DNA from 4 places in the Halobacillus sp. HZG1 genome. Region 4 is predicted to be linked to each of the others. Evidence: riboswitches for the same ligand, from Rfam matches in the RefSeq annotation. Region 4 holds a riboswitch; each other region holds the start of a gene.
What was found. A riboswitch is a leader RNA that binds a small molecule or an ion and turns the genes downstream of it on or off. The one in region 4 is predicted to bind S-adenosylmethionine.
Positions count from the first base shown of each region.

Region 1 (7,320 bases), on a different contig from region 4:
AAAGGAAAATCCCTCCGTTCATGAGAGCGGCGTGAAGAGCAGTCAAACGATGCTCATCCATATGAACCGCATCGTTCATGTAATACTTTTCTACCAATTCACTGTGCTCTCTTAGAGCCGTCCCGATATCTGTGAAAATGACACCTTGATCTTTCAGTTTCTGATCAATCGTTCCGTATGCCACTGTATGGTTACGCTGAATGACCAGGTTTTGCTGTTCTTTTTCTTCATCTAAGAAATCTTTGATTTCACCTGGAAGTTCATCAAGAGAATCAATGCGATCACCGGTTACATGGTGGTCGAACTCTGTGAAGTTCCATTTGGAAATATTCGTTTTATCTGGTTTCGGAAGTGGTAAAGATTCCGATTTCTCCAGGGCGCTAAGACGAAGGTTCTTCATCCATTCAGGCTCGTTCTGCCCTTGGGAGAATTGTGAGATGTACTCTTTGTCATATGGTAGTGAGACTTCTACTGTCATGATTACCCTCCTATCTTAATTACGCGTTAACGGTTTCGTCTTCGATGCCAAGTTCCTGTTTAATCCAGTCATAACCTTCCTCTTCCAGACGCTGGGAAAGTTCTGGCCCACCGGATTTGACAACACGTCCTTGCATCATAACGTGTACTTTATCAGGAGTGATGTAGTTCAATAGACGCTGGTAGTGAGTAATGATCAAGCAGCCGAAAGCGTCGTTGCGCATTTCGTTGATTCCTTTAGCAACTACTTTCAGGGCATCAATATCAAGTCCTGAATCAATTTCATCCAAAATGGCAATTGCCGGTTGGATCATCATCAATTGTAGGATTTCATTACGTTTTTTCTCACCGCCGGAGAAACCTTCATTAAGGTAACGCTGAGCCATGTTTTTATCCATATCAAGTGTGTCCATCTTCGCGTCCATCTCTTTAATAAATTTCATAAGAGAGATTTCGTCGCCTTCTTCACGGTGAGCGTTAACGGAAGAACGAAGGAAATCAGAATTTGTCACACCACTGATTTCACTAGGATATTGCATTGCAAGGAATAGACCTGCTTGAGCTCGCTCGTCCACTTCCATTTCAAGAACGTTTTCGCCGTCAAGCAATACTTCACCTTTTGTCACTTCATATTTAGGGTGACCCATGATTGCGGAAGCCAGCGTGGATTTACCGGTTCCGTTCGGTCCCATAACAGCGTGGAATTCCCCACCGTTGATTGTTAAATTAACACCTTTAAGGATTTCCTGACCTTCAATTTCTACGTGAAGATCTTTGATTTCTAAAGTTGATCCTGCCATAAATGAATACCTCCAGTATCTATTTTTATCGAATGTCCAAGTTAATCGGAAACAAAGAACTATTCTCAATTTATTCTCATTATAATCTTATATCATTTAGTGCTTGTTATCAACTTTTTCCCATTAGCTGAAAACGTGGAAACGGACATATAACAAACAAATTTCTACAATTTTCATGTGTATTATAACATGAAAAAATCAGGTGGCTAAACACACCTGATTTTTTCATCTACTGTCATGAATTATCTATGCAATTGACGGTCGACTTGGGCAATCATTTTCTGACTCTCTTCGAATTCACGTTGGCGTTTCTCTTCTACTTTCAAGCGTGTATCCAACTTCCTGCTGTACTCCGCATAACTCATGTTATGAGACTGGTGCATGGCTTTCTCCATATCAGCAGTGTAATTCAAATTCAGATCGTCATTGATAACGAATCAATCCTTTCAGATTATTTACACAATTTAAAGTACCACAAATAATATACCCAAACAAAGCCCTTTGAAACTCTAAAATACATCAAATCAAACTCTTTTCTCCAATGTAAGCGTTTACTCCGGGCGAGTATTTAGAATACATCCGATTTTCTCGAATTTTCTAATAAGTGGATCAATTGACCGTTGACGTCAAGTCCATGTATGCATCCTGTACAAGGGTTACAGCCTGGCTCAAAGCTGCTCCTCCTCCAAATGCCGCAGCCACACCACAAGCTTCTAATATTTCCTTCTCTGTTGCTCCCTGATCGACACAGCCCTTCGTGTGGTAAATCATGCAATACTCATCCTGTGCAACGATGCTGATTCCTAATGCCATCAATTGCTTATCTTTTTTAGATAATTCCCCTTCTTTAAAGCATTCTTGTGTAAATTCATCGAACTTATGAGAAACTTCCGGCATGTGCTCTCTGAAGGCTCCCATTCCTTCTTTATAATCATGTAAATACGTTTGCGTCCACGTCATATTTTGTTCCTGCATACGAAAACCTCCCAATAAAAATAAGTGACTGCGGTTAGTATAAACCGCAGCCACCCATTTTATCCGTTATTCAGCATCACTTGATACCGGCACAACAGCACCGTCATATTCTTCTTTTATGAAGTTTACGATCTCATCAGAACGAAGAACTTCTACAAGGGTATTCAATGCTTCATTGTCTTTATCTTCACTATTAGCAGCAACAACGTTTACATATGGAGAGTCAGATTCCTCGAGAATAATTGAATCTTCACTTGGAGACAAGTCAGCTTCAATCGCATAATTTGTATTAATAGCTACAAGCACGTTTTCTTCACGTTGATAAACCTGGGGAAGGTTTGCTGCATCTACACCTGTATCAAATTCGATGTTTTTAGGGTTTTCTACAATATCCTGTACCGTAGCTTCTACTTTTTCAACACTTTCATCCAATTTGATCAGCCCCTCTTTTTCTAAGAGAGAAAGAACTCGTCCGTGAGTGGATACGGAACGACTCATGACTAGCGTCGTGCCCTCTTCCACATCTTCCAGGTTTTCATACTTTTGAGAATAAACTCCGATCGGCTCAATGTGGATACCACCGAGGTTTACAAAGTCATATCCTTTCTCTTCTTCTTGAGTCTCCATATAAGGAATCGTTTGGAAATAGTTTGCATCGATTCGACCTTCATCTAAGTCTTGGTTCGGTAAAATATAATCCTGATATTCTTCAATCTCTAATGTGATTCCTTTTTCTTCGAGCATAGGTTTTGCTTTTTCAAGAACTTCAGCGTGAGGAACACTAGTGGCTCCTACCTTAATCTCTTTGGCATCACCTTCACCTTCAGATCCTGATGAAGTTTCCTCCTCATTCGATGACCCGCAAGCTGCGAGCACTAGGATAAACAATACAGCGATTAAACTCGTCCAGATTTTTTTCATTTTTCATTCTCTCCCTTTTCTTTATTTTATCTTTATCTTTTATCCAATTTCCGTGAGATCGCATCTCCGATGAATTGGAATATAAACACAATCAAAATAATTAAAATGGTACAGATAAATACAACATCAAAATTACTTCTTTGGAAGCCGTAGAAATAAGCGAAGTCGCCAAGTCCACCTGATCCAATTGCACCTGCTACTGCAGTGTATCCAATCAATGCGATCGCTGTTACGGTAATCCCTGATATCAGAGCTGGCATCGATTCCGGAAGCAATACTTTGAAAATGATGGTCGAATACTTAGCTCCCATAGATTTTGCGGCTTCCACGACACCTTTATCGACTTCTTTCAAAGCAATTTCCACTAAACGGGCATAGAATGGAGCTCCACCAATAATTAGTGCAGGTAGCGCTGCTTGAGGCCCTCGAATAGTTCCAATCAGAAAATCAGTAAACGGGAACAACAATAAAATGAGAATGATAAAAGGAATCGCTCTAAATATGTTAACGATAGAAGCAGTGATCCAATTCAATGTTTTGTTTGCCCAGAGACCCCCAGGGCCGGTCAAATAAAGAAGTAGTCCCAATAGCAAACCTAAAACAAACGTACCTGCGACAGAAACCAGAGTCATGTAGAGGGTTTCATTTGTAGCTGTAATCATGTCTTCCATTCTTACGTTCGGGAACCATTCATTAAACATGTGGATTCACCTCCACTTCTACAGATGTTGATCCAATATAATCAATGGCACGCTCGACTTCTTTTTGATTTCCATCAAACTGTACAAACATTGTTCCATACGCACCCTTTTGCGTCTGGGTGATTTTCCCATGCAGAATGTTGACATCTACTTCAAACTTCCTGGATAAATCGCTGATGAGTGCTTGATTTGTACTATCTCCGACAAAATGAAGACGGATAATTTCTCCAGATCGGTAATTATCTTTGATCAACTGCAGGGAGGTCTCTTTTTCCGGATCTCCCATCACTTGATCCACAAACTTCTTCGTTACCGGTTTTTTAGGATGGAGAAAGACATCCAACACTTCCCCTTGCTCCACAATCTTCCCTTCTTCCATAACCGCCACCTGATGACAAATTTTGCGTATTACATGCATTTCATGTGTAATCAGAACGATTGTAAGGCCGAGTTTTTCATTAATATCCACAAGGAGATCAAGAATCGAATCAGTGGTCTCTGGGTCCAAGGCGGATGTAGCTTCATCACACAAAAGAACTTTAGGGTTGTTTGCAAGTGCTCTGGCTATCCCCACCCTCTGCTTTTGTCCGCCACTCAATTGAGATGGATAAGAACCTCCACGTCCTTTCAATCCCACCAAATCAATCAATTCATCGACTCGTTTCTGCCTCTCAGCTTTAGGGATACCGGCAATTTCCAATGGAAAAGCGATATTATCATGAACGGTTCGCGACCAAAGCAAGTTGAAATGTTGGAAGATCATTCCAATTTCTTGTCTTGCCAACCTTAATTTTCCTTTACTCAAAGAAGTGAGTTCCTGATCATCGACAAGAATGCTTCCTTCTGTGGGGTCTTCCAACCGGTTCAGTAAACGAATAAATGTACTTTTACCGGCACCGCTATAGCCGATCACCCCATAAATTTCCCCTTTGTTAATGTTAAGACTTAAGTCATCCACAGCTCGTACATCCTGATCTTTCGTGTGGAATATCTTTGATAGTCCTTTAATTGTAATCATGATGATTTCCCTCCACTTCCAAAAAAACGCCGCTCTGTTATGAGAACAGAGCGGCGTTTTTAATCATACCTAAAAATCTGTTCTCTCATCTGTCAAAGTTTTTTACTTTGCAGGAATTGGCACCTGAGCAAAATAGTTCTGCCGGTTGCCGGGCATCATCGGGCCAGTCCCTCCGCCACTCTGGATAAGAGATTTTAGTCTATTAAATTATTATTACTTTAACTCGTTTAAGTAGCACAAAGAGGATTGTAGCACCGTACGAATTTTGTGTCAACTCCAAAACAGATTGTTCAGAAAATAAAGTCGATCAATTATAAACCAAAACAGCAAATATTCACGCGATTTACACAATAAAAAAATCCCTTCTTTAAATAGAAGAGATTGATCGCGTTTACATTTCTCATCTATCAAAGTCAAAGACTTCGCAGGATTTAGCACCGTGCAGTCTACCTGCCGGTTGCCGGGCATCGTCGGGCCAGTCCCTCCGCCACTCTGGATAAGTGAAGATGTCGATATGAAATTAATAATTATGTTAGCATGGGACATAGATTAGCGTCAATCCATAACTTCGCCAGATACAAAGGAGAATGACATTGAGTGAACAAGCCCCTTTATTTGAACTGCCTTATATTAACGATCAATCTTCAATCTATAAACTGGAAGACGAACTAGGGAAAGTTATTGTCTTGACCTTCTGGGCCTCCTGGTGTCCAGATTGCGGGAAAGATTTACCTATGAAAGAACAACTGTTCAAAACGATGGATCATGAAAAAGTAGCGATGCTGACGATCAATGTTTCTGGAAGAGAACGGAAGATAGAGGAAGGTCTCGAATTCACCGAAAAGTTTTTAACGCAGCCTACTCTTTCTGACGAAGGACGTTACGTTTATGACATGTACAATTGTGATGGCGTTCCTTCCACCATCATCATCGATCAACAAGGTAATATCCATGCGAATTTTGGTGATCAGTCCTCCTTCTTAGATATTGTAAGCAAACTAGGAGAAATTGTATGATATTCAAGACTAGAAAAAACAGGGAAGACTCTGGAGAGTCTTCCCTGTTTTTTATTATAGAATAACTTCCAAACCATATTTAATAAGAGAAGTTTTCAATTCTACAGTAGTGGTCATTTCCTGGGAAATACATACACTATTCAACAAAACCAACGACTTTCTCATACATATAGGAGACAGATTGAAAAGCATATATCTTTTCCTCTACCTCCCCATCCCTCGTCACTAGCAGACACGGGACACTTTTAATCTTATAATACTGCATCCATTCAGGGTGCAGAGAAGCATTCATTTCCTTAAAAACTCCCCGATCAAAGACCGCTTCAAGTGTTGTAAGCATTTGACGTGCTAAATGACACGTTGCGCAAAAAGGGCTGTGAACGAAGGTGAGGGTCGTTTGTGGAGCATCAAAGTGCTTCTTTACTTCTGGTGATGTTTTTATTTCCTCCACAGCCATCCTCCTATATTAAATAAATCGATTTTACGTTGAAATGTCTACTAAGTAAGGCTCTTGCTAATTCAGCTTCCGGCGTAGCTGCTACTTCTCTGAAAGCCTTATCTATATAGATATGTTCGGCGTGAGGAAGCTCTTCCGTCAATTGTTTTCTTAATTTGTAGCCAGAGTCATCTTCGTCCACGAGAATATACACGGTCCGATCATCTAAATTGTGATCAAAAATCATTTCTTCCATCCGCTCGATTCCTAAAGTCCCATGGGTGCAGATGATTTCAATATCTTCATCAAGGACCTTGTTCAACTTCTTTTTATCCGTGATTCCTTCAACAATGACGATTCGTTCTCCATCCATCTTCATCACCTACTATATAGAAACAGACCATGCCTCTCAGGCATGGTCTGAACATGATTAAGATCAAACGTGATCATGTCAGACAAGGATTCTTAAAGCCCTGCCTGTCCAATGCACTATCCTTAGTCTTCATCAATCATTGCTTCATATTCTTCCGCAGTCATCAAATCATTGACCTTGGAGTTGTCACTTGGTTCAACAACAACCATCCAGGCTTTATCGTAAGGAGATTCATTAACAAATTCCGGACTGTCTTCCAAGTCTTCATTAACTTCGACAACCTTACCACTAAGAGGAGCATAAAGTTCAGAAACTGTCTTCACAGACTCTACACTGCCAAACGGCTCATCTGCTTCCAGCTCATCCCCGACTTCTGGAAGTTCTACGAATACGATATCTCCAAGTTCTGATTGCGCGAATTCAGTAATACCGACTCTAACTTTTTCCCCTTCTTCTTTCACCCATTCATGTTCTTCAGAATAACGCAGGTCTTTAGGTACGCTCATGTCAATTACCTCCAAAATAATAATTATAGTTCAACAACTAATATAAACATAAAAGCTATAGGCTTCTATTCCCAATAATGTGCTCACTGAGCCCAAA
Region 1 covers NZ_JAYLVQ010000065.1:33,899-41,218, reverse strand. Annotated here, with positions in the region: gene sufD (Fe-S cluster assembly protein SufD) at 1-478, opposite strand, end outside; gene sufC (Fe-S cluster assembly ATPase SufC) at 498-1,277, opposite strand; gene VKA52_RS12470 (hypothetical protein) at 1,520-1,690, opposite strand; gene VKA52_RS12465 (carboxymuconolactone decarboxylase family protein) at 1,887-2,252, opposite strand; gene VKA52_RS12460 (MetQ/NlpA family ABC transporter substrate-binding protein) at 2,319-3,173, opposite strand; gene VKA52_RS12455 (methionine ABC transporter permease) at 3,206-3,874, opposite strand; gene VKA52_RS12450 (methionine ABC transporter ATP-binding protein) at 3,867-4,892, opposite strand; SAM riboswitch class I at 4,975-5,083, opposite strand; SAM riboswitch class I at 5,290-5,395, opposite strand; gene VKA52_RS12445 (TlpA family protein disulfide reductase) at 5,486-5,908, shown strand; gene VKA52_RS12440 (thioredoxin family protein) at 6,045-6,359, opposite strand; gene VKA52_RS12435 (toprim domain-containing protein) at 6,370-6,717, opposite strand; gene gcvH (glycine cleavage system protein GcvH) at 6,840-7,223, opposite strand; gene VKA52_RS12425 (arsenate reductase family protein) at 7,307-7,320, opposite strand, start outside.
Region 1: another riboswitch for S-adenosylmethionine. It lies ahead of VKA52_RS12450 (methionine ABC transporter ATP-binding protein); the one in region 4 lies ahead of VKA52_RS11815 (O-acetylhomoserine aminocarboxypropyltransferase/cysteine synthase family protein).

Region 2 (7,320 bases), on a different contig from region 4:
GACGAATGTCCAACAATCATTCGCTTTTGCTAATTTTGCGACGGCACGAATATCTGTGATTTCAAGCGTGGGATTGGAAGGTGTTTCTATATACAAAAGTTTGGTGTTTGACTGAATGGCCGTTGCTACTTCATGGAGGTCCGTCATATCCACAAATGTATGATCGATTCCAAATCTTACGAGAACATCGCGGATCATACGAAAAGTTCCCCCATACACATCCTGTGTGATGACGACATGGTCACCTTTCGATAAAAGCATGAAGGCCGTAGAAATCGCAGCCATTCCAGAGGCGAAAGCAAAGCCGTGACTTCCACTCTCCAGTCCCGCAATGGTGTCTTCCAGTGCTTTTCGGGTCGGATTGCCGGATCGGCTGTAATCATAGATTCCGGGATTGTCGAAATCCTGCTGATGGAAGGTAGATGCCTGCTGAATCGGGACACTGACCGCTCCGTTGTGCGGATCGAATTTATAATCGCTGTGCAACAATCGGGTTTGCAAAGAATGATCATTCATCGGATCGGTTCCTCCTTTGGTAATTGGGCAAGGGAATAGTGAAGATCTTGAATCAAGTCATCGATATGTTCGACACCGACAGAGAAACGGAGCAGGCGGTTACAAACCCCGTAACTGATCCGGGTTTCTTCTGGAATATCAGCGTGGGTCTGGGTCGCAGGGTAGGTGATAAAGCTCTCTACACCACCGAGACTTTCGGCAAAACTAATCAAGTTTAAGTTTCTTAGAAAGGGGTCGATCCATTCTTCGGATTGAAGTCTGAATGATAACATCCCGCCTTTTCCAGGGTAGAAGATATCTGTGACATTCGGGTGGTCCTCCAGGAAGGCAAGCACGGATTTCGCATTTGCTTCATGCTGGCGCATCCGAAGGGGGAGCGTCTTCATCCCGCGCATCACAAGCCATGAATCGAAAGGAGAGAGGACAGCTCCAGATGTATTCTGATGAAAAGCGAGCTTCTCGCTTACGACTTTTCCTTTACTTACAAGGATTCCGGCCAGTACGTCATTATGACCCGCCAAATATTTCGTAGCACTATGGATGACGACATCGGCCCCTTCTGCTATCGGCTGCTGTAACACCGGTGTATAAAGGGTGTTATCAACAAGCAGGAGAAGATTGTGGGCTTTCGTGACTGTTGAAATCTGCTTGATGTCAGCCGTATGCATCAGCGGATTTGTCGGTGTTTCCACATAAATGGCTTTCGTTCGTTCATTGATGTAGGTATGGATGCGTTCAAGGTTGCTGCTGTCACAATAATGAAAGCGAAGGTCGTAACGCTCTTCCATGTGTTCAAATAAGCGGAACGTCCCTCCATATAAATCTTCGGAAACGATGATTTCATCGCCTTTTTTAAAAAGGGAGAGGGCGGTTTGAATCGCAGCCATCCCGGAGCTGAACGCAAATCCTGCATCCCCACCTTCGATATCAGTGATGGAAGACTCCAGAGTTTGACGGGTAGGATTGCCGGTTCGCGTGTAATCAAAACCTGTCGACTCTCCTAAACCGGGGTGGCGGAAGGGGGTGGAAAAATATACAGGAGGGTTAATCGCCCCCGTAGGTTCATCCCGCTGGTTCCCGGTCTGAACGAATTTCGTATCCGTATGCGGACACATAACAACACATCCTTTATTAGTTAATGGTTCAATATCCAACGCCTTGATAAAATCTAAAAAGGGAAATAAAAAAAGCCTTCTTGAAGAAGAAGACTTTTGTGGGTACGGTTCTTCTTCTTATCTTTCAAGTTGGATAAAACAACTTGTTGGAGTTAGCACCTTCCTGGTAAAACCAGGGGTTGCTGAGGCTTCGTCGGGCCAATCCCTCTGCCTCTCATGATAAGAGATTCAATTGTAATTTTTTCTAATTGCTGAATACTCTACACTACTCAGAAAGTTTTGACAATATGCTGACAAGAAATTTTTCCGAAAACTTTTTTGGGATGAGAAAAAAGCCTCCTTCTAAAAGAGGAGGCTTAGATGGGTGGGTTTTGCACGCCGGATTCGATATAGCTGCGGACGAGCAGCCATTCGTCACCCTGTTTTTCGAATGTATCAAAAAAGAGGTTGGATGTTGGCAGGAGTTCTCCGTTTAACCGGATGGAAATCCAGAAGGCGGCAAGCTGGATGTTTTCATTAAGCATGGTCACGGAATGGTCGGTGTAAATCCAGTACATATCCTGGTCCTTGAAATGTTCGAAGGCTTGATGCCATCCCTCCATCGACTCTTCATACGAGTAATCCACTCTTTCCCCATGACGGATCTCTCTTGCAACGAGGGCTTGTGATGTCACTTTTTTCAAGTAATCTAAATCTTGTTGGCTTGCTCTTCGTTTGTACTCTTCATAAAAGGTTTGAAAATCCATATGTATTCCTCCTCTACCTCAATGGTTCGACAGAGGAGATGGGAATCCTGTCAATTAATGACAGATTCCTAAGTTGTAGAGAACTGTTTTGACTTGTAGAGCAAGCGTACCGATCCAGAGCAGGTGAGTGATGGCATTCATGCCGTACCATGTTGTCTTTCTCTTCATTTGTCCGCGTTTTTTATAAAGGATGGCCACCAAGGGAATAGTCATGACAGTAAAAATAGCCGTCAAGCCGAGGAGTCCTTTGTAGTCGCGAATCCAGATAAAGTCATTGAAGAGGGGGATGATGATCGTTGGAGTGTAAATGACAGATAGGAAGTAAACTCCGATGGACCAGGAGATGACCATGAACAGCAGGTTAATCAGAAGTGGGTATGTTTTCACGCGTACACCCCTCCATTTTATTAATCCGATTTGTTTACTCGGGTTAATGTTATCCTACGTTCAATAGTCGAAATTGTCAATATATTATCCGTGTTCCTTTTGGTGGGCTTTCTTTTTCTTTAGATAATCCTCATCTTCACGGGCCAGCACCCATTTTTCCTCGAAAATTCTTGCGGATTCTGCTTTCTCGTTGTCAATGTCGCGATCATTCACTTCTCCGTTTTTGTCATATTTTTTCCCTCCTTTATAATTCGCGTATCGCCGCGAGCGTGTGTAGCCCATCTGTAGGAACTTCCGGGCCATATCCATGCCGACGAAGTCATCCGCTTCTTTGTAGTCGAGAAACATCTGATAGATTTTATCCGATGATTCCCGGGCGATTTCCGGTGTCTTGAAGCGCCAGTGAGCCAGGATTTCACTTTTATATGGTTCTACGAGCAATACCCCTTGTTCGCCACGTCCGACGCGGTACTTCTCGGGATTTTTGCGGAAGTCGATATTATCAAAATCGAGATCATAATCAAACGCCATCTTCATACTTCCTTTCTGTGTTCTCGACACCGAACATATTAAGTTCAAGGTCCTGTGAGAGCTTTTTTATCAAGGCACCTCCGGCTGTACTGTTCCCTTTTTCATCAATGGCCGGTCCTACCACGCCGATTCCCATACGTCCAGGGGAGGAACCGATGATGCTTCCAGATACTCCACTTTTACAAGGAAAACCTGCTTCCACTGCATAGTGCCCGGATGAATTATACATCCCTGATGTCATCATGATTGCCTTCACTGTGCGTAAGTGGTGGGAGGGGATCAGCTTTTCACCTGTTTCAAGGTCCAGTCCTCCTTTTGCTAAAAACAGACCCACGCGGGCGAAATCGTGACAGCACATCATGACGGAATTCATTCGGAAATAAAGGTCGAGCGCCTCTTCTACATCCGTAACCAACGTACCGGTACTCTCCATGAAGTAAGCGAGGGAGCGGTTCCGTGCACCGTTCGCCTTTTCGGCCTCATATACTTCCTTGCTCATTTCTAGCTGCTCATTATTCGTTACCTGACGCAGGAAATCCATATAGCGATGGAATCGTTTATCAACGGTTTGTCCTTTAATCAACGCAGCAACAGCTATGGCTCCTGCGTTGATCATTGGATTGAAAGGTTTACTTGTATCATAAGACTCAAGCTGGCTGATGGAATTGAAAAAATCACCCATTGGTTCCATGCCTACTGTTTGGAATACACGCTCTTTTCCGAAATCCTGTAAAGCGAGCATAAGGCCGATAATTTTTGAAGTGCTCTGCATCGGAATATATTTGTCATTATTACCGGCTGAAAAGCACTCTCCGTCTGTTGTGATGATGGTCACACCAAGGTAATCCTTGATGGTTTCGTCGTATTGAGGGAGACTCATGTTGACACTCCCGGATGAAGCGAAGGGGCGGCTGTCTTGAATAGCTTCTTCGAGATAATCCTTCGTCAGTTCCTGCATATCTTTGCTCCTTTTCTATAAGAAGTTCTAAGGGATCCATGGAATATGGTAGTTATGTACCTTTTTTAAAAAGCGGATAAACAAAAAACGGCCCCCCACGAGGTGGGTGCCGTTGTGAGTTATTCCTGTTTCAAGTAGCGGCGGTCTTTGAGGAAGAGGCGCCAGAAAAGGTAGAAAGCTGGGATGAGAATTCCGAATCCGACGGCATAGACAATCAGCATCTGATAGAACGTATCAGGGTTTGTGAACCCGTCTGTGATGGTAATATCCGGATAAATCAAGTAAGGCAGGTGTGCGGCCCCATAGGCATAAATTGCGACGGCATATTGTAAGCCAACCATGATGACAGCGGGGCGTGCCAGTCCCCGACGGCCGTCTTTTTTTCTGATGAAGAGAAAGCCATAACCGATGAGAAAGAATAGTAGAGATAAACCGAACGCCACCCAGTGCTCCTGGATGTTATCAACGATCCATGAAGCCTCATCAGGGAATGTGCCGATCGTCAACATGGCAATCGCGATACTGACAGGTCCAAGCCAAAGGGAATGCTTACGGAAGGTATCGTACGCGTTCCAATCTTCTGCTTCTTTAGCGTAGTCCATCAGGAAAATGGCGGAGATGAAAAGCTCGGTCGATAATCCGAACAAGATGTGCATATACAAGGTCGGGTGGGTGAGCAATTCTCCGTACTCCAGGCGGGGGTAGCCACTTTCAAAACTTACAAACCCCCCTAAAGTAATCGGTAGAATACTTACGAGAAGTGCCGGAATGATCAATCCGGTAAAACCGGAAGTCAGCCGGAGCAGGTCTTTGTATCGATCAGCGTGATGCTGAAAAACCATGAACGTCGTGCGGATCGTCAAGAGCAGCACCCCGAGTCCGACCGGGACGAGCAGAACATTACTGAGCAAGGTTGTAGCGAACGGGAAAAAAGTGACGACAGATACCACGAAAATGACGAGAAAGACGTTGGTCACTTCCCATGTGGGAGAAAGAAAACGGTTGGCGATTTGGGAGGCACTTTTTTCTTCATTTTTTCCATAAATCATGCCCCAGAATCCGGCGCCGAAGTCGAGAGACCCGAGGATGGAGTAGACGAAAAGCAAGCTCCACAAAATCGTAATCGCTAATGTTGATGCTTCCATAGGTTGTACGTCCTTTCTGGGATGATGTTTTCTTACGCTTCCCGCGCATCCAAATCTTTACGGACCGGGTTCCGTTTGAAGTAATAGCGCATCACGAATCCAGTGACAAACAGCAAAGTAATATAGAGGGTCATGAAAAGGTAGAAAAGGAAACCGACGCTGTTGGATTTAGTTGCCGCCTCATCTGTACGCAGCACTTCATTGATGGTCCATGGCTGCCGACCGATACAGCTGAAGCACCAGCCCGCTTCAATGGCAAGCATCGCGAGCGGACCACTGACAACGAGCATAGCCAGGATCCAGCTTGGAAACTCTTTTTTCAGGACGTGTTTCCAGAACAAAGCAAGGAACGCAATTAAAATGAGGACCGTACCAATCCCGACCATGACATTGAAGAGGATGTGGACATAAAGCGGCGGCCATAATTCTTCGGGCCATTCATTGAGTCCCATCACTTCTGTATCCAAACGATCACCAGCAAGGAAACTGAGTGCGTAAGGGATTTCGACTGCGTATTTCACTCGTTGATCTTCCAGAGAAGTATAACCACCGACGGATAACGGAGCGTAGCGTTGAGTTTCGAAAAGTCCCTCCGCAGCTGCCAATTTACGTGGATTGTATTCATGAAGCATCTGTGCTGTTTCATGCCCGTTGACTGCTGTTGCAAGAGACATGAGCGCGCCGAAGTAAAGAGCGATGGTCAATGCTTTTTTATGGTAGGCACGCTCAGCTTTCGTGATTTTGCTTCTCATGAGTCGGAGCGCGGCAATAGAAGCAACGAGAAAGGCAACGGTCATATAAGCAGACAAAGTCACGTGGATGGCGGTGACACCGAAACTTGGATTGAAAAAGGCGGCCCACGTATTAACATCTGTGATCTCACCATCTGGTGTAATGTTAAAACCTGCCGGTGTGTTCATCCACGCATGGACATCGGTGATTAAGATGGCCGATGCGGTTGCTCCAAGTGCGACAGATATAATGCTGACAAGTCTCAATGTCGGCGGCAGACGGTCGGCCGCATATAAATAGATCGACATGAACACAGCTTCAATAAGAAATGCGAAAATCTCCATTTGGAACGGGAGCGCGATGACTTGTCCAACGATCTCCATGAAGTCTGGGAATAATAGGGAGATCATGACGCCGACAATGGTTCCTGAAGCAATCGATACAGCCAATAAAATAGCGAAACCTTTCGTCCATCGTTTCGCCATCAACGCATAATCCGGGTCTTTTTTTATAAAGTGGAGGACTTCCGCGATGATGATCATGACGGGAAGTCCAACACCGATCGTTGCATAAATAATGTGAAACCCAAGCGACGTTCCGAACAAAGCCCGGGCCATTACGACGATATCCATTGATCTCCACCTCACATACAAATTCAATACCTCGCTTATTTTTCCAATGTGATGGTGGATTATTCGTCAGGAGGAATGTTTTTCTACGATTACCATATACTCATCGATCGCGAAAGATTTCACATGATCGTTTTCTTCTGTGATGGAAAAGTGGCTCTTTGCTTCTGCGGGTGCTTGTTTAAAAAATTCTTCAACGGCTTTTTGGTCTGTTTCATCGTCTAATGTACGTCGTACCCAGTCTTGGAAAGGCATGATCTTCTTTCTCGTGAGGTATTGTTTGACGTTCAAACGGTGGTTGCGGAAAAGCTTTTCCCAATCACTGATTTTGAGAGCGCGGACGTGGCTGTAATCACGTTTTTTCTCGAATCGATTATAAAACTCATCCAATTGATCATCTTCAGGTGCCACGTTATCAATCATTAAAAATTTACCGTTGTCTTTTAAGACGCGGGCCACCTCCTCAATAAAACGATTGGGGGAAGGGAAGTGATGAGGAGCAATACGGCAAGTGACAAGATCAAAACTGTCGTCAAGAAAAGGGAGTTGCTCCGCATCAGC
Region 2 covers NZ_JAYLVQ010000021.1:18,561-25,880, forward strand. Annotated here, with positions in the region: gene metC (cystathionine beta-lyase) at 1-516, opposite strand, end outside; gene VKA52_RS02170 (methionine biosynthesis PLP-dependent protein) at 513-1,631, opposite strand; SAM riboswitch class I at 1,746-1,857, opposite strand; gene VKA52_RS02175 (flavoprotein) at 1,988-2,377, opposite strand; gene VKA52_RS02180 (hypothetical protein) at 2,432-2,764, opposite strand; gene VKA52_RS02185 (DUF4385 domain-containing protein) at 2,849-3,295, opposite strand; gene glsA (glutaminase A) at 3,285-4,253, opposite strand; gene VKA52_RS02195 (cytochrome d ubiquinol oxidase subunit II) at 4,373-5,398, opposite strand; gene VKA52_RS02200 (cytochrome ubiquinol oxidase subunit I) at 5,431-6,762, opposite strand; gene VKA52_RS02205 (class I SAM-dependent methyltransferase) at 6,829-7,320, opposite strand, start outside.
Region 2: another riboswitch for S-adenosylmethionine. It lies ahead of VKA52_RS02170 (methionine biosynthesis PLP-dependent protein); the one in region 4 lies ahead of VKA52_RS11815 (O-acetylhomoserine aminocarboxypropyltransferase/cysteine synthase family protein).

Region 3 (7,320 bases), on a different contig from region 4:
GCAAACAGGAAAAGAGATAAGATAATGAGAACTTTTTTTATCATAAGGTCACCTCTTAAAAGGCCAAGCAACCCGCCCTCAAGGAGGGCGGTGCATGGCTTGCTTTATTTGTGAACATCTAAGTATGGATGATTATTGATCAAAGACGACCTTCACGTCTTCATAATTTTCATGAGAAGACTGGACTGAACTTCCTCCCAATTGAGCTTTAGCCCAATCGTAAGCATCTGCCCCAGCTTTAGCTGTGACACCAGCGACAAAAGCACCACCTGCAACCGCTGCCCCTTTCAGTGCGTATGCTCCGACTACCGCTGGAATCGCTTCAGGATTAGCGCCCTCTTCTGTTACCTGCTCTACGTCAATGGTAGACTGGGACTTGATATCATCTGTACTAGCCAGAGCTGATGTAGCGGTTGTTCCTCCTGTAAATAACCCCAACGCTAATGTACCTGCAATCAATTGTTTTTTCATAATGATTCTCCTCCTTCATTAATATTCAAATAGCCTGGTTATCCCTAAACGACAAACATCATTCTTTCCTATCCATCCCCCCTTCCAAGTTGTCCTAATTTTTCAACATTTATTTCTAAATCAATGGTATCATTGAACTGTTAAAACCTGTATTTCGCATGTCACTGAATTTTTTTGACGATTTGTGCTTTCATTTTCTATACCTTGCGCAATATGAATGAAGGAAGTGAATGACTATGGAAATGGGAAAAATATTAAAATACTACCGATTGAAAAAGGGAATGAGTCAGGAGGAAACAGCCGAATCCATTGTTTCCCCGTCTTATCTTTCAAGGATCGAGAACAATAAAACCACCGTAGAAAAAGAAACACTTATCCTGCTGTTGCAAAGAGTAGGGGTAGATTATGAGGAAATTCAGGCAGATGAAGGAAGAATAAAAAAGCTCCTCCACCAATGGGAAGAGCCTCTGTTAGATAATAAAAAAGATGAATGCGAACGCATATATAAAGAATTGCAGCCACTGATCCATCCCGTCACCCATACCCAGCTCCAAGCAGAGTTTCATATTAAAAAAGTCCGAGCAGCCATCATCCTGGACTTCATAGACGAGGTCGATCATTCCCTCAGATTCATAGACGATTTCTTCGAGACATTATCATCAAGAAACCGCTTCTTTTACTATAAACATCTCGGAAACTACTATTGGGTTGTAAACGAACCAGATAAGGCTAAAGGCTACTTTGAGAGAGGTTTAGCCGAGTATTCTTCCATCCACCTTAGTGAGTTGGAACAAGCCGATCTATATTTCCTGTATGCCTTATCCTTATACGTGCTTCAAAAAGAAACTGTAAGCTTTTCCTATGCGCAGTCCGCCCTTACGGTTTTTCAAAACAACTATAAACCCAGGCAGTGTTTGAAAATCCACATCCACATCGGGATCTGCTTCAGCAGCATCGGGGATGTGCATTCGGCCCTCTCCAACTTTGAAAAAGCGAAAACATTAGCAGAAGAAATCGATGATCGTGATCACCTCGGGGTCATTTACCATAACTTAGCGACCATGCATTTACGTAAAAAGGAGAGGGATCTTTCCATCACCCATTTAAAGAAAGCCATGTACTATAAAGAACAGACCAGCCTCAGTTACTTCAAATCGCTCGTGCTGTTGTTATTCGTATACATACAGGAGAAGAAAAACGAGGAATGCCTGCACGAACTAGACAGTCATACAAAGATTGCAGAACAACTCCCCAGTGACAATGTCTTAACCAAAGAGTTCTGGTTTTTCTATTCCTTTTTTAAGGCAGAGGAAAAGAAATGGGAGGAATATGTCAAAAAAGAGTTCATGCCGACACTAAAAAAATATCGAAAAATCCAGGAAGTGGAAAGGTATTCGAGATTTTTAGGAGAATACTATGAGGCGAAGGGAGGTTATAAAAAAGCAGCAAGCTATTACAAATTAGCGTTGGACTATACCAATGCCGTCGATCATTGACCAATACTATGAATTCTAAGAGGGGGATTATAGAATGAAAAAATGTGTCATCATGTTTGGTTTAGTTTTCTTAATATTGGGAGGTTCCGCTTCCGTTGTGGCCGCAGATGCAGGGAATAATAACAGTCAGAATGGAAAGGGAAATAGTGAGGAAGCCCAAAACGATCACCCGGCACCTCCTGCCACCAATCCGCACGGTGATGAATTACCTTTCAGTAACTAATACTTACCACGTCTTCCAGACTTCAAATAAAACATAGATTCGAAGAAAGCAAATCGAATAGACAATTGATTATGAATCACTTGTTCTTAGACTCCCATTGATGACCTCGGTAATGGACCGGGGTCATTTTATTTGGACAATAAAAAAGGGTTTATAAATCATAAAGCTTTTGAAGTCGATATTTGTCATAAAAAATAGATAGCTTTACTTCGAGGACTGATTTATAATCCTTTTAGTGAACTCGAATGGAAGGTGATGAGAGAAGTATAGTAAGCGGTTGCACTGTTGCTTAAGTCCTAATGAAGTTAAAAGTAAAGGGGAAAATGAAACGAGTGAAAAAATTTGTTGGTTTTACAGTTGCTGCTCTATTAACGTCTACTTTATTGACCACACCTGTCCTGGCCACAAGCGAAACACCATTTAAGAGTTTGGAAGATTTCAAAAAACAAAAACAGGTTCCGAATGCTCAGGAAGTTAAACTGCTCGGCTATAATGAATGGGGAGAATTTGAAGAGGAAGAGCCGAATAACACAATGGCCCAAGCCAATCATATAACCACGGAGGATCTCGCCGTAGGTACATTCACTAAGGGTGATAAGGATTATTACAAGATTGAAATCAATGGAGATGAAGAAGTGGATCTCTCTGTATCTCTCTTCTCTATGGATGTAGATGAAACCAACATGCAGCTGAATGTAGATGTTTATAGCTCCTCCGGTGAAGAAATGGATAGCTATTTTAAAGACAGCGACGAGTATGGATTTGCGGGTGGGTTTTATTTGAATCCGGGAGTCTATTATCTTGAAGCTTCTGATTTAGCTGACTTGAATAATGGAGAAACGTATATGCTGAGTCCTTTTGTTATCGAAGAGGAACCATACATTGACCGTATAGCCGGAGAAGACCGCTACCATACCGCAGCAGCGATCGCTGTACGTCGAAGTGGTGGGTATCCAAACGATCATATCATCCTGGCAACAGGAGCCGATTTTCCTGATGCACTTGCAGGAGCACCGCTTGCCTTCTACTATGATGCGCCGATTCTTTTGACCAGGAAAAACGCTCTTTCGCAAATTACAAAATCGACGATTGATGTGTTAGGTGCCAAACATGTCACGATCCTTGGTGGCACAGGTGCCATTTCCAAAGACGTCGAAAACTCCCTTGTGAAATTAGGATTGGATGTCGAAAGAATTTCAGGATCTGACCGGTACGAAACCGCAACAGCTATTGCTGAAGTGCTTCCACCTAGTGATGGAGCCGTGGTCGCATACGGAAGAAACTTCCCTGATGCCCTTTCCATTGCACCTGTAGCGGCAAGCAACATGATGCCGATCCTTTTGACAGAAAAAAGTAAACTTCCGGAAGCTACGAAGCAGGCCATCAACGATTACGACTTCACCTATGTTGTAGGAGGTTCCGGGGTTGTCGATCAAAAGGTTTTCTCTCAACTTCCTGATCCTGAGCGAATTTCAGGGAAGAACAGATACAGCACATCGATTGCTATCGCTGAGCATTTCGAACTGGAACCGACGTTTGTGAATATCGCGACTGGAGCGGACTTTGCAGACGCTCTTGCAGGAGCCACTTATACGTATGGTGAACCGTTATTGTTAACTCCATCCAATTACCTTTCGCCTGAAGTGAAGGATTATTTTGTTAAGAACGAAACCTTCTACTTCACTATTTTTGGTGGCACGGCAGCTGTCAGTGAAAATGTGGAGGATGAGATTCTGGAGCTATTTGAATAGGAGTCTACTACTCTTCCATGAGCAGCCTTACAAAACTCCAAAAACAGATCATTAATTAAGAACAGATCAAACACCACCAAGTAGTCAATCATGACTTGATGGTGTTTTTCTATGGATGATCCTGAAAAACTCCAAAAGTTCCTCATAGATTGGTTAATCACTTACTAAAACAGAACCCCAAATATAATAAATTTTCACACTTTTCTATAAAATGCATTGACACTTATCCTTTCCCTTGCTAACATGGCACTTAACCAAATAACGAAAGAACATCTTATCCAGAGAGGTGGAGGGACTGGCCCTGTGAAACCCGGCAACCGCTATTTATATAGCATGGTGCCAAATCCTACTGAGTGAACGCTCAGGAAGATAAGAGATTTACATAATCTCTAGCCTCTCTATCACTGATAGAGAGGTTTTATAATTTCCAACTGAATACCAATTTCTTATCCAGAGAGGCAGAGGGACTGGCCCGTTGACGCCCGGCAACCATCAAGCAACCGCTTGAAAAGGTGCTAATTCCTGCAGGAGATGATCCTGGAAGATAAGAAGAGCCAAGAGCCCTCTTCTTATTTTTTGTGAAGAGGGCTCTTTCTATTTTACAAAAAGGAGTGGCTACATAGATGAGTACTGTACTTTTAGATGGCATTCGTACCCCGTTCGGAAAATGGAAAGGGGCTTTGAAAAAGAAATCCGCAGCAGAACTTGGATCGCACGCATTAAACGCTCTAATTAAGAGAAATCCCATAGCCAAACAGGCAGATGGCGCGCTGCTTGCCCAAGTCATCCAGGCTGGGGGCGGCCAAAATCCTGCTAGGCAAGTCGCTTATAAGGCGGGGGTGGAGATCAATACACCTGCCATCACATTGAACAATGTCTGTTTAGGCGGGATCGCTACGATCGCAGATGCCTCCCGAAGACTGCAATTGAACGAAGGAGAATTATACATCGTCGGTGGCTTCGACTCGATGACGAACGCTCCTCATACTGCTCCTGTACGTGCTTCTTCAGGACTCGGCCATAGCATCCTCAAAGACACCTTACTGAACGACGGTTTGTGGTGCGCCTTAACGGATGTATCGATGGGAGCTCTTACCGATGAGAAAAACCGCTCCTTCGAAATTAGTCGAGAGGAGCAGGATGAATACGCCGCCCTTTCCCAGCAACGAGCAGCGAATGCTCAAGAAAAAGGGTGGTTCCAACCTGAAGTCGCTCCTTTTTCAGGTTTGCTTGAAGAAGATGAAGGTATCCGCAAAGGTACAACAGCCGAGAAGTTATTGAACCTCTCACCGGCTTTTTCCAACGAAGGCACAATTACGGCAGGCAATGCGTCGCAGATGACGGATGGGGCGAGCGTTGGGATCGTTACCACGAAAGAGAAAGCTGAATCACTCGGGCAGAATCCGTTGGCGGAAATCATCGACTGGTCAGAGATTTCCGGACCAGATCCGAGCTTGCAAACGAAACCATCGCAAGCGATCCAGGAACTATTAGATAGACACCAATTGACGACTGACGATATCGATCTGTTTGAAATCAACGAGGCTTTTGCCAGTGTCGTGATTGCCAGCTGCCGGGATCTTGGCATTGATTATGACCGGGTCAATGTGAACGGTGGAGCGATCGCTCTTGGTCACCCACTAGGCGGCACAGGATTCCGGCTTGTTTTGACCCTTGCCCATGAACTGAAACGGCGCGGCGGTGGAAAAGGCATCGCGTCCCTTTGTGGCGGTGGCGGACAGGGCATGGCCCTATTGATTGAAGTGCCTCATACATAACTCGAAAGGAGACAATTCCAATGAATACATCAATCACAGCTCAGCGTTCTCCTTATCTATGGGAGCCATCGAGCGGAAGAATAGAACAATCACATATCAAAGCTTTTGCTGAATCTACCGGCCAACCGCTTTTTCCATATGAACGGTTCCACCGCTGGTCCGTTTCTCACCTCGCTGAATTTTGGTCAGCCGTTTGGGATTACGCCGGAATTATCGGAAATAAAGGCGACCGTGTTTTTGTCCCTGGCCCTTCGATGCCAGATAGTACATGGTTTCCGGAAGCACGATTGAACTTCGCTGAAAACATGCTAAGGGGTTCTCTTGATCGAGTGGTTGCCTATGAAGCAAATGAAGAAGGTGTTCAACGAAGCATTCATTTACAGGAGCTAAAACAATCCGTTGCCAAAGCCCAGGAAGGTTTAAAACAATTAGGTGTTCAAAAAGGCGATTGTGTCGCCGGGGTCACGAAGAACGATATCCAGGGATTAGTGGCCTTGCTTGCAACCACTTCATTAGGGGCGACATGGACCTCCTGCTCCCCTGACTTTGGGACGAAAGGAATCGTCGACCGCATTGGTCAGGTGAAACCGAAAGTATTGATCTCTACTCTCTCCTATCAATATAAACAAAAGCCGTTCCAAATCGAGGACAAAATCAAGCAGACGACGGAACACCTGGAAGGACTATCCGCACTCGTCTCGTTCGAAGGGGAAACGTATATTGAAGGGATTAAATCTCTTTCATGGAGCGAGCTTTGTAACAATGAAGCAGAAGAGCCAACGTTCGAACCCGTCCCTTTTAACCATCCCTTATATATTTTATATACATCAGGAACGACGGGGCTGCCGAAAGCGATTGTCCATTCGGTCGGTGGGACGCTTCTGCAACATGTGAAAGAACACCAGCTCCATTGCGATGTCCAGCAAGATGACGTGTTGTTCTGGTACACCAATACCGCCTGGATGATGTATCCATGGCTCGTGTCGGGGCTAACCAGTGAAGCCGCCATCCTGTTGTATGACGGCTCTCCTGTAAGACAGGATTCCCTCACCCATTTGTGGGACATTGCGGATGAAGTCGGCATCACCCATTTTGGTACAAGTCCTAAATACCTAGATACATTGATGAAAGCAGGCGTCGACCTGAAAAGCAGTCATTCGCTCGACTCTTTGAAAAGTCTGCTATCCTGCGGGGCTCCCTTAGCCCCTGAGCAATACAACTGGATTTATCAAACCATCAAACAGGATTTGTTCCTTGCTTCCATTTCCGGCGGAACAGAAATTATCGGCTGTTTTGTGATGGGATCTCCGGTCCACCCTCTTAAACAAGGCGAAATCGCATGCAAAGCGTTGGGGATGGCGGTGGATGTATTGGATGAGCGAGGAGCTTCTGTTTACGAAGAAAAAGGAGACCTTGTGTGTACGAAACCGTTCCCGAGCATGCCGCTCACCTTCTTCGGCGAAGGTGGAGAGGAACGCTACCGGAAGAGCTACTTTTCCAAACGACCAGGGATCTGGACCCATGGGGACTTAGCTGAACAGACCATCGACCAATCCTTCATCATTTATGGACGTGCCGATACAACATTGAATCCAGGCGGC
Region 3 covers NZ_JAYLVQ010000061.1:166,443-173,762, forward strand. Annotated here, with positions in the region: gene VKA52_RS09940 (DUF5819 family protein) at 1-44, opposite strand, end outside; gene VKA52_RS09945 (hypothetical protein) at 133-471, opposite strand; gene VKA52_RS09950 (helix-turn-helix domain-containing protein) at 708-1,967, shown strand; gene VKA52_RS09955 (hypothetical protein) at 2,002-2,190, shown strand; gene VKA52_RS09960 (cell wall-binding repeat-containing protein) at 2,523-3,941, shown strand; SAM riboswitch class I at 4,213-4,317, shown strand; SAM riboswitch class I at 4,385-4,492, shown strand; gene VKA52_RS09965 (acetyl-CoA C-acyltransferase) at 4,565-5,719, shown strand; gene VKA52_RS09970 (acetoacetate--CoA ligase) at 5,740-7,320, shown strand, end outside.
Region 3: another riboswitch for S-adenosylmethionine. It lies ahead of VKA52_RS09965 (acetyl-CoA C-acyltransferase); the one in region 4 lies ahead of VKA52_RS11815 (O-acetylhomoserine aminocarboxypropyltransferase/cysteine synthase family protein).

Region 4 (7,320 bases):
AATCTAACTTCAGAGGATCAGGGAAGTGACAATAAATATCAGGACTTTACTTTAGATGACCATTTACATGAGGAGGGGAAAGAAGTGGCTTTAACCTTCGATGATGGTCCTCATCCTGAAGTCACCAGGCAAATCCTTGACGTACTGGACCAGTATGAAGCGAAGGCCTCTTTCTTCATGATTGGCAAGCGCGTAGGTTACTATCCTGAGGTGGTTCGGGAAGTGAGTGAGCGCGGGCATGAAATTGGTAATCATACATGGAATCACCCTCGCTTGGGTCGCATGTCAGACGAACAGATCAATCAGCAGATCTCATCGACTCAAACGATTCTGGAACAAGTGACCGGACAAAAGGTGGACCTGCTGCGATTGCCTTTTGGAAACCTGCCTTCTGCCAACTATCAAGAAGAAGGTCATGTTGTTCCCTGGACCATTTATTCTGAGAAGTGGGAAGATCTCCCGCCGGAAGCAGTAGCAGAGGATATTCTTTCAAAAGTAGAAGGAGATTCCATTATTCTGCTTCATGACCTTCAACTTTCTACAGTGGAAACCGTAGAGCTTTTATTGGAGAACCTGTATGCTAAAGGGTATAAAGTCGTTCCTGTCAGTCATTTGAGTGATCATTAAAAAAACCCGTTCCGTTTTGAATTCAAAACGGAACGGGTTTTTTATTTGATTTGTACAAGGGGAAAGTACCTGGTGGGATATTAGATTAATTGATCTTCCACCCATTTGCCCCAACGGTCAAATTCTACGAGAAATCCATCATGACCATAGTCAGTGGGGATGTGATGATGCTTTCCTTTTTTACAGAAGGTAGAGAATGGTTGAATCAGGGCTTCTGGGTAAAGGAGGTCGTGTTCGAAACTGAAGGTGTGGACCTCTGCTTTGTATTGCTTCGCTGCTTGTGCCCAACCATTTCTCCCTCGCCCAATGTCATGATTGTTCATCGCCTCAAGAAGGTAAAGGTAGCTGTTGGCATCAAAGCGCTCTTTGATCTTATCCCCTTGGTAGTCCAAATAGGATTGAATTTCATACGACGTATCAGTGTTATAGGACCGGTCGAACCTTTTTTCAAATAATGTACTGCTTCGGTACGTGACCATTCCGGTCATACGGGCAATTTCGAATCCTCTGAGGTCCTCATTTGAATGATAGTCCCCGTTTAGGAAATGAGGGTCACTCTTTATGGCTCTGGCACCGATATGGTTAAATGCGATGCCATAATCACTTAAATAAGGGGTAGCGGCGAGAATGAATAGTTTTTTCATGAAATCAGGGTAAAGAAGTCCCCATTCATACGTCTGCATACCGCCAAGTGATCCACCTGCAATCGCATGGACATGAGTGATGCCTAACTGTTGTAAAGCCTCATATTGAGCATGCACCATATCCCGAATCGTGACTTTTGGAAAGGTTTGCCGGTATGGTTTGCCTGTGTCCGGGTTAATGCTTGCGGGTCCTGTTGATCCGTGACATCCACCTAGAACATTGAAGGTGATCACTTGATAGCGATTGGTATCAATTGGACAATCTTCCCCAATTAAACCGGCCCACCAGCCACGTTCATCCCTTGAACCGACGGCGAGCTGGTTGCCCGTTAATGCGTGGCATACGAGAATAACGGGGGCATTCGTCGGCCCGTATCTTTCGTAAGCAAGTTCGACATCTGATAGCACTTCACCAGACTCAAAGGTGAAAGTGCCGATCGAGATCGATTGATTGGTTCGTGGGTGGCTGGCGGGGTTTCTTAATGACATGCTTTTCATTCTCCTTTCTTTCACTAGACCGATACGAGGGAAGTGGAAAAATCTTTCCCTGACCGGATATTCACGACAGCGTCATAAAGGCTTACCCCGGAAATGATGGCTGCATCTTCGTGAGTGATTGGTTTCCTTGACCAGAGTAATGTTGGCTTTATTTCTTTTGCTATGTTCAAGACATCTTCATCGGCTTCTTCAACATAGACGATATCCCAGTTGACATTCGTTTCTTTACGCAGATCCTCAAGATGAGAGAAGGTAAGAACTTCAAACCCTAACCTTTCCAACTTGTTTTGCTCCATAAGAAGAGTACTTGTGCCTACGATCCCGATCACTCTTTTCCTCAATTCCCCGTTCGAACGGTCCAGGGATGATGATAAAACAGGCTCTGCCACATGTTTGCTCTTACCATAGGATTTCTTATATCCAGTGGCGTGGAAGATGGCATTGTCCAGATCCTGGATTAAATCTTTCACAGACTCTAAGCCAACAGACAAGCGGACTAGTTCTTCTGTTACACCCGATTTACTCAAGTTTTCGTCGCTTAATTGCTGGTGGGTCGTAGAAGCTGGATGGATGATTAAAGATTTGGCATCCCCGACATTGGCTACATGCGACCAGATGGTACTTTGATCAATTAGTTTACGACCTGCATCACGCCCGCCTTTAATTCCAAAGACAACAATGGATCCATGCCCGTAGTGAAAATATTTTTGGGCTAAAGAATAAGTAGGGTGGTCTTTCAACCCTGGATAATTCACCCATTCAACACCATCGTGGTCCACTAAGTATTCGGCGATTTCCAAAGCTTGATCCGCGTGTGTTTTCACTCGCAAGTGTAAAGTTTCCAGACCTTGCAAAAGTAAGAATGCGTTTTGTGGGCTAAGACAGGCCCCAATATCTCGAAGCAGCTGGACGCGTAGTTTTATGGCAAAAGCAGCAGGGCCGGCATCCAACCCGAATCGAATCCCGTTATAGCTTTCATCCGGTTCAGTGAACCCTGGGAATTTCTCATGATTCCAGTCAAAACGTCCACTATCAACCACCACACCTCCAATGGCCGTTCCATGTCCGCCAATCCATTTCGTGGCAGAGTGCACAACGATGTCTGCTCCCCAATCGATTGGTCTGCACACATAAGGAGTAGCGAATGTGTTATCGATGATGAAAGGGATGTGGTGATCATGCGCGACGTCTGCGATCGCTTCAATATCCAGTACATTCAAACTAGGGTTCCCAATGGTCTCGGCAAAAATCGCTTTTGTATGAGGAGTAATCGCCTTGGCGAACGATTCAGGATCATCTCCTTCTACAAAGTGGACATTGATTCCATAACGAGGGAGGGTGTGGACAAATAAATTGTACGTTCCTCCATAAAGGTTCGTGGAAGTCACAATGTCATCTCCAGCTTTAGCGACATTCAGAATAGCCATCGTAATCGCGGACATGCCTGATGCTGTCGCCACCGCTGCGGCACCGTCCTCCAGAAGAGCGATGCGCTGTTCGAATACATCCACGGTTGGGTTACCGATTCGTGAATAAATGTTGCCGGGCTCGGCAAGTGCAAAAAGATTTTGAGCATGTTCCGTATCATTAAAAACATACGATGTCGTCTGATAAATCGGTACAGCACGTGAACCTGTAGCGGGGTCAGGTTCCTGACCACCGTGAAGCAAATTCGTTTCAGGACCAAACGTGTGGAATGGTAAACTCATGGGAAAATTCCTCCTCTATTTTTTTCCTAGGGCATTCACTTTGTTGAAGAGTGAAAAAGAAAAGCCCTCTTCTTTAAGTAAGAAGAGGGCTTTATGTATCTCATACCTCCCCTTATCTTTCAGATCATGTGATCTGTAGGATGTAGCACCTTTTCAAGGGTTTGCCTTGAAGGTTGCCGGGCGTCGTAGGGCCTAGTCCCTCTGCCGCTCTCGATAAGAGTTGTTTTTATTCAATTTTTCTGACTTGTTTGAAATTATAAAGGCGTCTTTTCTTATTGTCAAACAATTTTGATACGTTTGAACCCTCCCAGCTGTGGGAATGGATAATTAAGTCTATGAGATAGGAGTGAAGTTCATGAAACAATATAGTGTTGTACCTAATAAAGATGTAACTGGCTGGTTTGTAAAAATCGAAGATGTCGCTCCAACAGACCTTTATGATGAGCGTGATACTGCGGTTGCCAAAGCAGAGGAAATCGCAAAAGAAAACAAACCGAGCAAACTTCAAATCTTGGATCAAAACCATGAAGTTGAAGAAGAGCGCACTTACTAATTAAAACTCCCCACCGCGGGAGTTTTTTTATATGCAATTATCTATGATCAGTTGTTAAAGTATATGACAGGATTGTTGAAGACTTAGTTTCGAGACGTTTGTTGAGTGGATGGGGGCTGCGGGGAATAACCCGCTTTCCGCGGGAGGCTCACCGCCCGCCCCATGGAAAGCGGACCTTTTCCCGGAGCCCCTGGAATCCCACGAACATCTCGAAACTGAGTCTTCAACTAAAGGGAGCTTATCTATCACAAGCCACTCTAGAGTTTTTGTGGTGGTCCAGTTATGATGGAGGTAAACGTTACGTGAAGGTGTGTGCAATCATGAAACATCATTATGATGTCATTATCGTCGGTGCACGTGTAGCCGGCGCAAGTTTAGCTATTTTACTAGGAGAGATGGGGAAGAAAGTCCTCCTTGTCGATAAAGCCAGTTTTCCAAGTGATACACTGTCTACTCATTTTATGTCCCACACAGGGTTTTTAGAAAAATTGGGCGTGCTTAAGCAACTGGAGGAGTCGGGGTTGAGAAAAGTAACAAGGATGCGGACACATATTGGTAGCAGCTTCGTAGAAGGACCGCGAACATCCTATACTATCATTCCAAGAAGAGACAAGCTCGACTCCATGTTGATTGAACGAGCGCTTACTTTCCCCTCCGTCCAATTTAAACCTGAAACGGCAGCACGAGAGTTGATATGGGAAGAAGGGAAGGTCGTCGGCCTCAGTCTAATAGAAAAAGGGGCATCGCAGAATGTCTATGCTGATTTAATCGTTGGCGCGGATGGGAAAAACTCAAACATCGCCCACTGGGCCGGTTCAGAAAAGTATGAAGAAACGAAACCATTGCGCCCGGTCATCTACGGTTACTTTGAGGGGGTAGACCCCTTATCAGAACCTGCTACAGAGATTTTCCTTCATGAAGGCCGTATCGGTTTTGTTTTCCCGATGGAGCCCAACCGGGACTGCCTGGGCATCGAAATCCATCCAGAAGAATTCAAAACGATGATGAAAAATCCGGAAGATTCGTTTAAACAAACGTTTGATCAAATGTATAGAATGAGAGAAAGAATGAAAGGTGCCAAGCTTCAAGGAAAGATGATAGGAACACCAGGCATGCCGAATTTCTTCCGAACGGCCTATGGAGATGGCTGGGCATTAATCGGGGACGCTGGTCACAGCAAAGACCCGAGTACAGGGTTGGGGATCAATGATGCCTTTATGCAGTCATTTTTACTCGCCGATGCCTGCTTGAAAATGGATGAGGGAGTCCCGAGAGATGAGGCAATGAAAGAGTTTGCGCGGAAAAGGGACGAGCAGCTTCTCCCTGGTTTTCAAATGACTCTTCATTACGTCGAGTCCCTAAGAAAGTGGTCAGATAATGAAGTGGCACTGTTTCAATCGATGGCAGCAAATCCAATGGTATGGAACAAACTTGTTCCGAATTTATCCCGTCATTTAGAAAAAGATGCGGCTGATTTTCCTCTTCTTCATACAGCGATGCAAATGGAAGCAGAACAGTTCGGATTTAAAAAGGAATCTTAGGGAGAAAAGTCGAATGTAGGTAATGAGGTGATCAAGGTGGAATGGACGAAAGAAACCGCATTTACTAAATTGCAGGAAATCTATAATGATAAAGTCATGCAGGATGAAAAACGAAGAGTCTTCCAACAAGTGTACAATCATTTACAACAGCATCTCGATGATCTTGCGGTCCAATCTGGGCTGAAGGAAAAAGCGCAGGAACAGCTGAAATTCTTCAAGGAATATACGTTCATGCCAGGAGACAACTTGTTTCAGTCCATGCGTTACGTGTTCTTAATTGCCCGGGGTGAAAAAGAAAGAGACCCTGAAGAAACCAGACAGCATTTGAACCGCATCTATCGTTCGCTTTATCAGCCGGCAGGGCTTAAAAACCCTTATATTCCTGATTCCTTTTGGGAAACTCCGCTTGGTGTAGCATGCTTAGTAGCAGAAGAAGGCGTAGAAGCTGTCTATCCAATTCTCGATGAAGTACTGGAAGCAGAGCGTGTATAATAAAAAAGCTCAGGCTATGCCTGAGCTTTTTACTATGATTATTAAATGATTTTATAACTGGTAGTATTTTTTTATGCTTTCGATGGTTTCTTTGAAAAGCGGTTCCCCTTCAAGGTTTGCCATCATTCCCTTTAGAATAGCAGACCTGGGCTGGTCCCTTTTCATTTCTTCCGTCAGGACATGCACCGTATCTTTCATTTCCTGATCCCCATCATTGGCTAGTTCTTCTAAGTTTAATAGCAACTGTTCTTTTTCTTCTCCGTAGAACATGGGTGGTAAGAGCTGCCGCATGGTTCTTCCCGTTATGACTGGTTGGTCACCACTCTTTTGAAAACCTTCTACAATATAGTCCGTTCTACGTAACATGGCGACTGCCAGCGACTCGAGGTCTAAATCAGCCCCCTCGATAATAATGAGATCCATGTACCCTTTGAACATCCCCTGTAGAATCAGACTGACCTCCCATACGGTTTCATCCACCTGATGCTGATAGATGTTTTGCAAGTGACTTTTGTAGAAAAGGTAAGAGTTCACCCGCATTTGAGTAAGAAATTGTTCGATATTCTCATTGAAGGGGATGGCTTGTTCCCGGATTTGCATAATAATGAATTCTCTGTGGTTGGCCAGTTCTTCAAAAGTGACTTGCAGTTGTTTCTTAAACTTCGTACGATCATCCGCATCGAGCTTTTGAATTTCATCAATGCGCGTTTGAATCCGTTGATAATAATAGTTGAATATGTCTAACAGCAGAGCATCTTTCGATTTAAAATGGAGGTAGAAAGCTCCTTTTGATATTCCGCATGCGCTTGCGATTTCCTGGACGGAAGTAGAGCTGAATCCTTTTTTAGCAAACAGCTTGATGGACTGTTCGATAATATATATTGATTTTTGTTCCATGGTTGTCGCTCCTTCAAAGTTGGAGAAGTTGATGTTTTCCCTTGACCTCTGACCAGTTGGTCATTTATATTTTATAGTGTTGTGACTAACTGGTCAATAAAGGGGAGAGTTGAGTATGAAACGAATCATCGATTTTTCGATGAATAACAAATTTGCGATTTGGCTTATGACAATCCTCATTACCGCAGCAGGTTTATATGCAGGATTGAATATGAAGCTTGAAACCATACCGGATATTGAGCCGCCGATCATTACGGTGACCACGACGTATCCAGGGGCTACACCAGAAGAGGTGGCTGATCAAATATCAGAACCACTTGAAAAGCAAGTAAGCAATTTGAGTGGAGTGAAAACGGTCA
Region 4 covers NZ_JAYLVQ010000063.1:43,060-50,379, reverse strand. Annotated here, with positions in the region: gene VKA52_RS11825 (polysaccharide deacetylase family protein) at 1-627, shown strand, start outside; gene metX (homoserine O-acetyltransferase MetX) at 708-1,760, opposite strand; gene VKA52_RS11815 (O-acetylhomoserine aminocarboxypropyltransferase/cysteine synthase family protein) at 1,784-3,478, opposite strand; SAM riboswitch class I at 3,588-3,698, opposite strand; gene VKA52_RS11810 (DUF2188 domain-containing protein) at 3,834-4,031, shown strand; gene VKA52_RS11805 (NAD(P)/FAD-dependent oxidoreductase) at 4,352-5,572, shown strand; gene VKA52_RS11800 (hypothetical protein) at 5,609-6,064, shown strand; gene VKA52_RS11795 (TetR/AcrR family transcriptional regulator) at 6,116-6,961, opposite strand; gene VKA52_RS11790 (efflux RND transporter permease subunit) at 7,077-7,320, shown strand, end outside.